Rubrivirga marina: one gene and its partners. The protein of the gene in region 2 interacts with the protein of the main gene of each other region in a pairwise test. Links are inferred from orthologs where the notes say so. Each region holds a gene or a part of one and is shown on either strand. Other genes may lie near its edges. The genes, in order: yhbY, rho and nusG.

The links.
Region 1: the proteins of rho (region 2) and yhbY interact in binary tests that used the Escherichia coli proteins (3 or more experiments, as listed by UniProt). The link is inferred for Rubrivirga marina from one-to-one orthologs.
Region 3: the proteins of rho (region 2) and nusG interact in binary tests that used the Escherichia coli proteins (3 or more experiments, as listed by UniProt). The link is inferred for Rubrivirga marina from one-to-one orthologs.

The regions. Positions count from the first base shown.
Region 1 is NZ_MQWD01000001.1:836,550-839,508, forward strand. Bases 125-2,932 are described here. They hold yhbY (ribosome assembly RNA-binding protein YhbY), read left to right. Parts: upstream 125-1,281; coding sequence 1,282-1,584; downstream 1,585-2,932. Other genes in these bases: BSZ37_RS03270 (sulfite exporter TauE/SafE family protein), read left to right, coding at 125-678; BSZ37_RS03275 (DoxX family protein), read right to left, coding at 727-1,161; BSZ37_RS03285 (NAD-dependent malic enzyme), read right to left, coding at 1,625-2,932. In the rest of the region: more of BSZ37_RS03270, read left to right, coding at 1-124; more of BSZ37_RS03285, read right to left, coding at 2,933-2,953.
Region 2 is NZ_MQWD01000001.1:1,191,867-1,194,993, reverse strand. Bases 55-3,030 are described here. They hold rho (transcription termination factor Rho), read left to right. Parts: upstream 55-801; coding sequence 802-2,259; downstream 2,260-3,030. Other genes in these bases: BSZ37_RS04940 (TIGR01548 family HAD-type hydrolase), read left to right, coding at 2,332-3,030; tsaE (tRNA (adenosine(37)-N6)-threonylcarbamoyltransferase complex ATPase subunit type 1 TsaE), read left to right, coding at 195-635; BSZ37_RS04955 (Nif3-like dinuclear metal center hexameric protein), read right to left, coding at 55-125. Outside these bases: more of BSZ37_RS04955, read right to left, coding at 1-54; more of BSZ37_RS04940, read left to right, coding at 3,031-3,045; BSZ37_RS04935 (MFS transporter), read right to left, coding at 3,057-3,127. UniProt on the Escherichia coli protein: Facilitates transcription termination by a mechanism that involves Rho binding to the nascent RNA, activation of Rho's RNA-dependent ATPase activity, and release of the mRNA from the DNA template.
Region 3 is NZ_MQWD01000001.1:2,436,977-2,440,026, forward strand. Bases 62-2,960 are described here. They hold nusG (transcription termination/antitermination protein NusG), read left to right. Parts: upstream 62-1,189; coding sequence 1,190-1,732; downstream 1,733-2,960. Other genes in these bases: tuf (elongation factor Tu), read left to right, coding at 62-678; secE (preprotein translocase subunit SecE), read left to right, coding at 934-1,149; rplK (50S ribosomal protein L11), read left to right, coding at 1,939-2,376; rplA (50S ribosomal protein L1), read left to right, coding at 2,477-2,960. Also shown: more of tuf, read left to right, coding at 1-61; more of rplA, read left to right, coding at 2,961-3,050. UniProt on the Escherichia coli protein: Part of the processive rRNA transcription and antitermination complex (rrnTAC). The complex forms an RNA-chaperone ring around the RNA exit tunnel of RNA polymerase (RNAP).

The DNA of each region.
Region 1 (2,959 bases), 360 kb from region 2 along the record:
GTCGCGCTGCACGCGCTCGGCTACTCCGCCGCGACGGTCGCGGGCACGGCGAGCGCGGCGTTTGTCGGGACCGGGATCGTCGGGAGCGCGGCCTACTGGCGGTCCGGCGAGCTCGCCGCGCCGGGCGTCCGCCGCGACGCGCTCGTGCTGACCGCGGCGAGCGTTCTGGGCGCACTGGGCGGCAGCGCCCTGAATGCTGTGCTCGACCGCCAGTCGTTCGGCGTCGCCCTCGGCGTGTTCGTGGGGGCGACGGGCCTGCTCGTGTTTGCCCGCCAGCGGGGACTGCTCAAACCGGCGACGGCGCTCGACGCGGGGTCGAGGCGGGCACAGTGGCTCATGCTCGGCCTCGGCGTCGCCGTCGGCGTGCCCGGCGGGGCGCTGGGGGTCGGCGGGCCGGTGCTGGCCGTGCCGCTCCTCGTGCTGTGCGGCGTCCCGATGCTGACGGCTGTGGCGATGGCGCAGGTCCAGTCGGTCGCGATCGCCGGGTTCGCGACGCTCGGCTACGTGGTGCGCGGCACTGTCGACTGGCCGCTCGCGCTGCTGATCGGCGTGCCCCTCGTGATTGGCACCGTCATCGGCTGGCGACTGGCCCAGAAGACGCCGACGGAGCGGCTGACGACGCTCCTCGCTACCGTCCTCCTCGTGATCGGCGTCTACCTCGTGGCAACGGCCGTCTGAGGCCGCCCACCCCGGGCTCCGCGGCACCAAGGCGGGTGGGGTCGGTGTTCAAAGCCGAATGGGCTCGCGGCGGAGGTAATGGTCGAGGGCGTACCGGCCGGCGCCGGCGATCAGGAGCGCGACGAAGGCCACCAAGAAGAGGAACGGCTTCTCCATCCCGGAGAACGGCTCCCCTCCGTGCCGCACAAACGCGGCGACGGCCATCGTGAAGCCGGCGAAGACGGCTGCGGGACGCGTCAGCAGGCCCGCGGCGATCAACAGTCCCCCGACGAACTCACTGAGCGCCGCGGCCCAGGCGAACAGGGTTGGGAGGGGGAAGCCCATCTCGGCCGTCCCAGCGATGAAGCCCTCGGAGGGAGGCAGCTTGCCGAGGCCGTGCCCAAAAGCGAGCGACAGCCCGAAACCGAGGCGGAGGATCAGTAGCCCGAGGTCGGTGGCGCGGGAGGTGTCGCCGGTGCCGAAGAGAAGCGCGCGCGTCGTCATGGAGTCGAGTGGTGGGGCGGGCTCCAACCCGCTGCACGGTGAAAGGATCGGCGATCCACGGCAGGATCATGAGAGCCCGGACGACGTCGGGTAGCTTGCCGATCCACCGCTCCCTCGCCCGTGTCCGACCTCACCTCCAAGCAACGCGCTCACCTCCGCGGCCTCGCCCACCCCCTCAAGCCGACCGTCCACATCGGAAAGGAGGGCGTGACGGACGCCGCCGTTGACAACCTCCTCGAGACGCTGGCTGGCAGCGAGCTCGTAAAGGTCCGCGTGCTGGAGGCCGCGCCGCAGAGCGCGAAGGCGACGGCACACGCGCTGGCGGCGAAGGTCGCAGACGCCGTCGTGATACAAGTGATGGGCCGGAACGTGACGCTGTACCGGCCCGACCCAGACGAGCCGGAGATCCGACTCCCTCGCTGACCCTTCCGCCTGGCGCGGCGACCGGCCGACCGAGGCGGGCCTAGACGGAGGCCGCGGCCCGGACGGCCTTAATCACGTGCTCGTGGACGTCGGGGTGGAACGGGCTCGGCACCAGCTCCTCGTCCGGCGCGAGCGCGCTGATGGCCTCGGCCGCCGCCACCTTCATCGCGCTCGTAATGGCCGGTGCGCCCACGTCGAGCGCCGCCTTGAACAGGCCCGGGAAGGCGAGCGCGTTGTTGACGCTCCGCCCGTCGGCGGCGAAGGCGGCCCCGGCGGCGAGGGCCGCCTCGGGCGTGATTTCGGGCACCGGGTTCGACAGCGCAAGGACGATCTGGCCGGGCCGCACGAGCTCCGGCGTGATGAGCCCGATGACGCCCGTCGTGGCGATGAGGATGTCGGCCTCAGCCGCGGCGCCCTCCAGGCTGGCCGTCCGCCCGCCGCGGGCTTCGAGCCGTCGGCGCGCGTCCTCGCCGGGATCGACCCCGACGACCTCGAAGCCGGCATCCAACAACAGCCGCGCGATCGCGAGACCGGCGGCGCCGAGGCCGACCTGGGCGCAGACGAGGTCGCGACGCCCCTCCCGGCCCGTGTGGCGGAGCGCGCTGAGGACGGCCGCCAGCAGGACGGTCGCCGTCCCGTGCTGGTCGTCATGCATCACCGGCTGCGGGAGCCGGCGGATCAGCTCGTCCTCGATCCAGAAGCAGTCAGGCGTCCGGATGTCCTCGAGGTGGATCCCACCAAAGCTCGGCGCGATCCGGCAAACGGTGTCGACGAACGCCTCCGGGTCGGTCTCGTCGATGACAATAGGGACGGCGCCCAAGCCGACGAACCGGTCGTACAGCACCGACTTGCCTTCCATCACCGGGAGGCTCGCCAGCGCGCCGATGTTGCCCAGCCCGAGCACGCGCGTCCCATTCGTAAAGATGCCGACCGTCCGCCCGACGGCCGTGTACTGACGAGCGAGCGCCGGGTCTTTCTGGATGGCACGGCAGACGCGGGCGACGCCGGGCGTGTAGATCGTCCGGAGGTCTTCGAGGCGTTCGACCTCCGTCGTACGGACCGTCCGGATCTTGCCCCCCGCGTGCCGCTCGAACACGAGGTCCTTGACGTCGACGATCACCGTGTCGGTGTCCGTGCGGATGGCCGCCAGCACCTCCTCGAGGTGCTCCTCGTCGAACACCGACAGCGTGACGTCGCGAACGAAGTGGTCTCGCCCGATGTAGCGCGTCTCGATGTCGCCCACGAGCGCGCCGAGATCCCCAACGAGCCCGAGCAACCGCCCGATCATCCCGGGGCGCTGCGGGTTTCGGACCGTCAGGACGACGTCGTAGTCAGGGAGGGCCGGGCGGCCAGGGATGTCGGTGCGCATGGGCAC
Region 2 (3,127 bases):
AGGCCGAGGCGGCGGACCTCGCGGTCGGAGGCGAGCCAGACGCCGGCCGGGTCGCCCTCGGCGTGGTAGCGGGCGCGGTCGAGCGGCCCGGCGAGGTGGTCGGCGAGGTCGTGAACGGTCGGCACCGCGACGGGACGCGCCGGCGCGGGCGGGGATCCGGGAGAACGACGCGCCGGAGCCGGCGTTGGCGTCGCATGGACGCGCCCGACTTTTCCGACCTCCTCCCCGCCGAGACCGACTCGGCCGAGGCTACCCGCGCGCTCGGCCGCCGGCTGGCGGAGCGCCTCGAGCCCGGCGACGTCGTCGCGCTCTCCGGCGACCTCGGCGCCGGCAAGACGCACCTCGCGCATGGCGTCGCCGACGGGCTCGGCCTCGACGGCGACGCCGTGACCTCGCCGACGTTCGCGCTCGTCCAGGAGCACGGCGACGGCGCGCTCCTCCACCTCGACCTCTACCGGGTCGAGAGCGAGGCCGAGGCGGGCCGGCTCGGCCTCGGCGAGTTGCTCGACGGCGACGCCGTCGCCCTCGTCGAATGGCCTGAGCGGGCGGGCGGCTGGCTCCCGGCGCGGACCGTCTGGCTCCGCCTCGCTCACCTCGGCGGCGACCGGCGGCGGATCGAGGCCGTCGAGCGCTGATCGGGCGAACCCGTCCGCAGTGGGCGGGTTAGAGCCCGTGCCGACATTTTCGCTTCCATCGGCGCCCAGGTCTCGTTTTCTTAATGGATCGGCCCTCCTGCCCCTCTCCGCCGATCCCCTCTCGCCTCTCCTCTCGGCCCGCTTTGCGGGCCGCGCCCCGTCCCCCATGAACATCGCAGCCCTCGAGCAGAAGAAGGTCTCGGAGCTCTACGAGATCGCGCGGCGACTCGGGATCGAGGGCTACGCCGACCTCCGCCGCCGCGACCTGATCTACGAGATCCTCGGCGCCCAGGCCGACGTCGAGTCCGACGACGGCGACGACGACGACGAGGAGCGTACTACCGTCAGCGACCGGCCGGCGATGCGGTCCCGGACCGCCGCGCGACGGTCCGAGGCCGAGACGCCGCGCCGCGAGGCCCGCCGCCGCCGCGCACCGCGCGTCCGCCAGCCCATCGCGGCGAGCTGGCCGGACTACATGCACGGGTTCGACCCATACGCGATGACGCTGGAGGGCCTCATCCGCAAAACGGGCATTCTCGAGATCCTCCCCGACGGGTACGGCTTCCTCCGGTCGGCCGAGTACAGCTACCTCCCCTCGCCCGACGACATCTACGTCAGCCCGAGCCAGATCAAGCGGTTCTCGCTCCGCGTCGGCGACACGGTCGACGGACAGGTCCGGCCGCCGAAGGAGGGCGAGCGGTTCTTCGCCCTCATCCGCGTCCACTCGATCAACGGGCGCTCGCCGGAGGCCTTCGACGAGCGGCTCAGCTTCGACTTCCTTACGCCGGCCTACCCCGACGAGCAGCTCACGCTCGAGACCGAGCCCGACGAGCTCTCGACGCGCATCATCGACCTGTTCGCGCCGATCGGGAAGGGCCAGCGCGGGCTCATCGTGGCCCCGCCGAAGTCGGGCAAGACGGTGCTCCTGCAGAAGATCGCGCGGGGGATCGTCCGGAACGAGCCGGACGCGACGGTCATCGTGCTCCTCATCGACGAGCGGCCCGAGGAGGTCACGGACTTCGAGCGGACCGTGCCGGCGGCCGAGATCGTGGCCTCGACGTTCGACGAGTCGCCCGAGCGCCAGATCCACATCGCCGACCTCGTGCTCGAGAAGGCCAAGCGGCTCGTCGAGGCGGGGCAGGACGTCGTGGTCCTCCTCGACTCGATCACGCGCCTCGCGCGGGCCCACAACGCGGCCGTCGAGACCAGCAACCGGACGATGTCAGGCGGCCTCGACGCCAGCGCGCTGCGGGGCCCGAAGCGGCTCTTCGGCGCGGCCCGGGCCGTCGAGGAAGGCGGCTCGCTGACGGTCATCGCGACGGCCCTCGTCGACACGGGCTCGCGCATGGACGACGTCATCTTCGAGGAGTTCAAGGGGACCGGCAACATGGAGCTCGTCCTCTCGCGCGACCTCGCCGACCGCCGGACGTTCCCGGCCATCGACCTCGTCGCTTCGGGCACGCGCCGCGAGGAGATCCTCCTCCCCCAGGACCGCCTCGCCCGCATCTGGGTCCTCCGGCAGCTCCTCGCCGACCAGGGCCCGACCGACGCCATGACGTTCCTCCTCGACAAGATGCGCGGGACGGACGGCAACGAGGCGTTCCTCGAGACGATGAACAGCTAGGAGGGATCGGGGGCTACGGGATCGAGGCATGAGCTCCCCGCGTCCCCCATCTCGCACCCCGCCCTCTTCCCCTTGAAAGCAGTTCTCCTCGACATGGACGGCGTCCTCGTGGACGTCCGCGGCTCGTACCGGCGGGCCATCACCGAGACCGTGGCCCACTTCGCTGGCGAGGGCCCCACGCCCGAGCAGATCCAGGCCAAGAAGGACGCCGGCGGGTTCAACAACGACTGGGTGCTGAGCGAGGCGTTCGTCCGTGAGGCCGGCGTCGCCGAGGCCGACGCGCCGTTCGAGGCGATCAAGGACCGGTTCAACCAGATCTACCAGGGCACGAAGTACGACGGGCTCATCGCGACCGAGCCGCCGGCCATCCAGACGTCGACGTTGGAGGACCTCGTCCAGCGCTACAAGCTGGCGCTCGTGACCGGCCGCCCCGAGGCCGACGCCCTCTGGACGCTCCGACGGTTCGAGTGGCACGGCCACATCCCGGTCGTGGTGGGGATGGACCGGCAGGCCGGCCGCGAAAAGCCGGACCCCTACGGCCTCGAGCTCGCCCTCGCCGACCTCGGCGTCGAGGCGGAGGAGGCCGTCTACGCCGGCGACACCGTCGACGACATGCGCGCGGCGGTCGCGGCCGGCTGCGTGGCGGTCGGCGTGGTGCCCCCCGGCCTCGACGTGCTCGAGCACGGGCGGACGCTGATGGGCGCCGGCGCCCGCGTCGTCCTCTCGACGCCCGACACCCTCCCGGCGCTCCTGGCGACGTTCGACTCCGGCGACACGAGCGAGTAGCGCAGGCCCGGCTACGGCGCCCCCGTCTCGCCCGCGACCACGCCCGCCTCGGCGGGTTCCGCGACGGGCTCCGGCTCGGGGT
Region 3 (3,050 bases), 1.2 Mb from region 2 along the record:
ATCCAGGGGTCGGCGCTGGGGGCCCTGAACGGGGAGCCGGAGTGGGTGGCGAAGGTCGACGAGCTCATGTCGGCCGTCGACGCGTACATCCCGACGCCGGAGCGGGCGGTCGACCGGCCGTTCCTCATGCCGGTCGAGGACGTGTTCTCGATCACGGGCCGGGGGACCGTCGTGACGGGCCGGGTCGAGCGGGGGTCGATCAAGGTGGGGGACCCCGTCGAGATCGTCGGGATGCAGGAGGAGAAGATGACGTCGACGGTGACGGGCGTCGAGATGTTCAGGAAGCTCCTGGACTCGGCCCAGGCCGGGGACAACGCGGGGATCCTCCTCCGGGGGATCGAGAAGACGGCGGTCGAGCGGGGGATGGTCCTGACGAAGCCGGGGGCCGTCACGCCGCACAAGCGGTTCGAGTGCGAGGTGTACATCCTGTCGAAGGACGAGGGGGGCCGGCACACCCCGTTCTTCAAGGGGTACCGTCCCCAGTTCTACTTCCGGACGACGGACGTGACGGGGGACATCGAGCTGGCCGAGGGGGTCGAGATGGTCATGCCGGGGGACAACACGCAGTTCACGGTGGACCTCATCGTCCCGGTGGCGATGGAGGAGGGGCTCCGGTTCGCGATCCGCGAGGGCGGGCGGACCGTGGGGGCCGGCGTCGTCTCCAAGATCCTCGACTGAGCCGGCCTGGAGTCACCGCCTCGGCGCCCGCGCCGAGGCGGCGGTCTCCATCGGTCCTTCCGAACACGGTGCCCGCCGGTTCGTAGATTGATGCGTCCGCCGGCGTCCTTCGGGGCGCCGGCGGTCCGCTAAACGGGCGTAGCTCAATTGGCAGAGCAGCGGTCTCCAAAACCGCAGGTTGTAGGTTCGAGTCCTGCCGCCCGTGCCCGGCCTCTCGGCCCTCACTGACAGAACCGCCGCCCCGCGGCACGACTCATGGCGACACAGACGCAGACGAAGCCCCCTGGTGGCGCGCTCGGGAACTACCTCGTCGAGGTCCGCAAGGAGATGCGGAAGGTGAACTGGCCCAAGCGCCAGGAGCTCATCAGCAACACGGTGCTCACGCTCGTGGCGGCGCTCATCGCCGCGCTGTTCATCTTCTTCGCCGACGAAGTGATCAGCACGGCCCTCCGGTTCATCTACGGCAGCTAGGCGACGTCCCTCCGCGCTCCGCACCCGCATCGATACCCCCATGGCCCGCCCCCCGATCCGCAAGTGGTTCGTCCTCCGGACGTTCTCCGGCCACGAGAAGAAGGTCAAGGAGTACCTGGAGAGCGAGGTTGAGCGGCTCGGCTACGACGACAAGCTGACCCAGGTCGTGATCCCGACCGAGACGGTCTTCGAGATGCGCGCCGGCAAGAAGCGGACGCGCGAGAAGACGTCGTTCCCCGGCTACATCCTCCTCGAGGCCATCGTCGACCCGTACCTCCGCGAGGTCATCAACGGGGCGCCGTCGACGATCGGCTTCCTCGGCGCCAACGGCGAGCCCGTCCCGCTCCGGCCCGACGAGGTCAACCGGATCCTCGGGATGATGGACGAGGACAAGGGCGAGGTCATGGAGATCCCGTTCAAGGAGGGCGACGCCGTCAAGGTCGTCGACGGCCCGTTCAACACGTTCACCGGCTTCGTCGAGGAGGTCTACCCGGACAAGATGAAGGTCCGCGTGATGGTCTCGATCTTCGGGCGGAAGACGCCGCTGGAGCTCGACTACCTCCAGGTGGAGCACGAGGGCTGATCCGCTCCTCGTCGTCGCTCTGGGAGGGCGGAGAGCCGGTCTCTTCGAACGGCCCGCCGAGGCGGGGTGAAAGGCGGGCGAAGCCGGTCTGAGGGCTCATTCTGGGGCGGCTCCGCCTCTAGCTTCTCCGTTCCGCCGTGCCGCGTTGGCACGGCCTCACATTCGCGGGAGCCGGTGACCCCGGCGTTGGCACCGCACAGATATCGATGGCGAAGAAAATCGACGGCTACATCAAGCTGCAGATCAAGGCCGGCCAGGCCAGCCCGGCCCCGCCGATCGGCCCGGCGCTCGGTCAGAAGGGCGTCAACATCATGGAGTTCTGCAAGGCGTTCAACGCCGCGACGCAGGACAAGATGGGCCTCGTGATCCCGGTCGTGATCACGGTCTTCGGCGACAAGAGCTTCACGTTCATCACGAAGAGCCCGCCGGCGGCGGTCCTCCTCCGGAACGCGGCGAAGATCCAGAAGGGCGCCGGCGACCCGCTCCGCGAGAAGGTCGGCAAGGTGACCTGGGAGCAGTGCCGCGACATCGCTCAGCAGAAGCTCGAGGACCTCAACGCGACCGACCTCGACAACGCCGCCCGCATGATCGCGGGGACGGCCCGGTCGATGGGCATCACCGTCACCGGCGCGCCGGTCGCGTAACGATTCGCGCCGCCCCGGCGGCGACTGACCGGGCGCCCGTCGCGCCCCCCACCGCGGGAGCCAGTCACGCTGGCGTTCGGACCGCACACCCCACACAACCATGGCAAAGAGAGGCAAGCGCTACCGTCAGGCGGCCGAGCTCGTCGCGACCGCGACCGAGCAGGCCGGCGGCGCGCTCCCGCTCGACCAGGCCGCGCAGCTCGTCAAGATGACGGGTCGGGCCAAGTTCGAGGAGTCCGTCGACATCGACATCCGGCTGGGCGTCGACCCCCGCCACGCCGACCAGATGGTCCGCGGCTCGGTCGCGCTCCCGCACGGGACCGGCAAGACCGTCCGCGTGCTCGTCCTCACGAACGAGGGCAAGCAGGCCGAGGCGGAGGCCGCCGGCGCCGACATGGTCGGCCTCGACGAGTACGTCGACAAGATCCAGAATGAGGGCTTCACCGACTTCGACGTGCTCATCGCGTCGCCCGACGTGATGCCGCAGGTCGGCCGGCTCGGCCGCGTGCTCGGCCCCCGCGGGCTCATGCCGAACCCGAAGTCGGGGACGGTCACGAACGACCTCGCCGAGGCCGTCGAGGCCGTCAAGGCGGGCCGGATCGACTTCCGCGTCGACAAGGCCGGGATCATCCACACCTCGATCGGCAACGTGTCGTTCTCGGACGACCAGATCC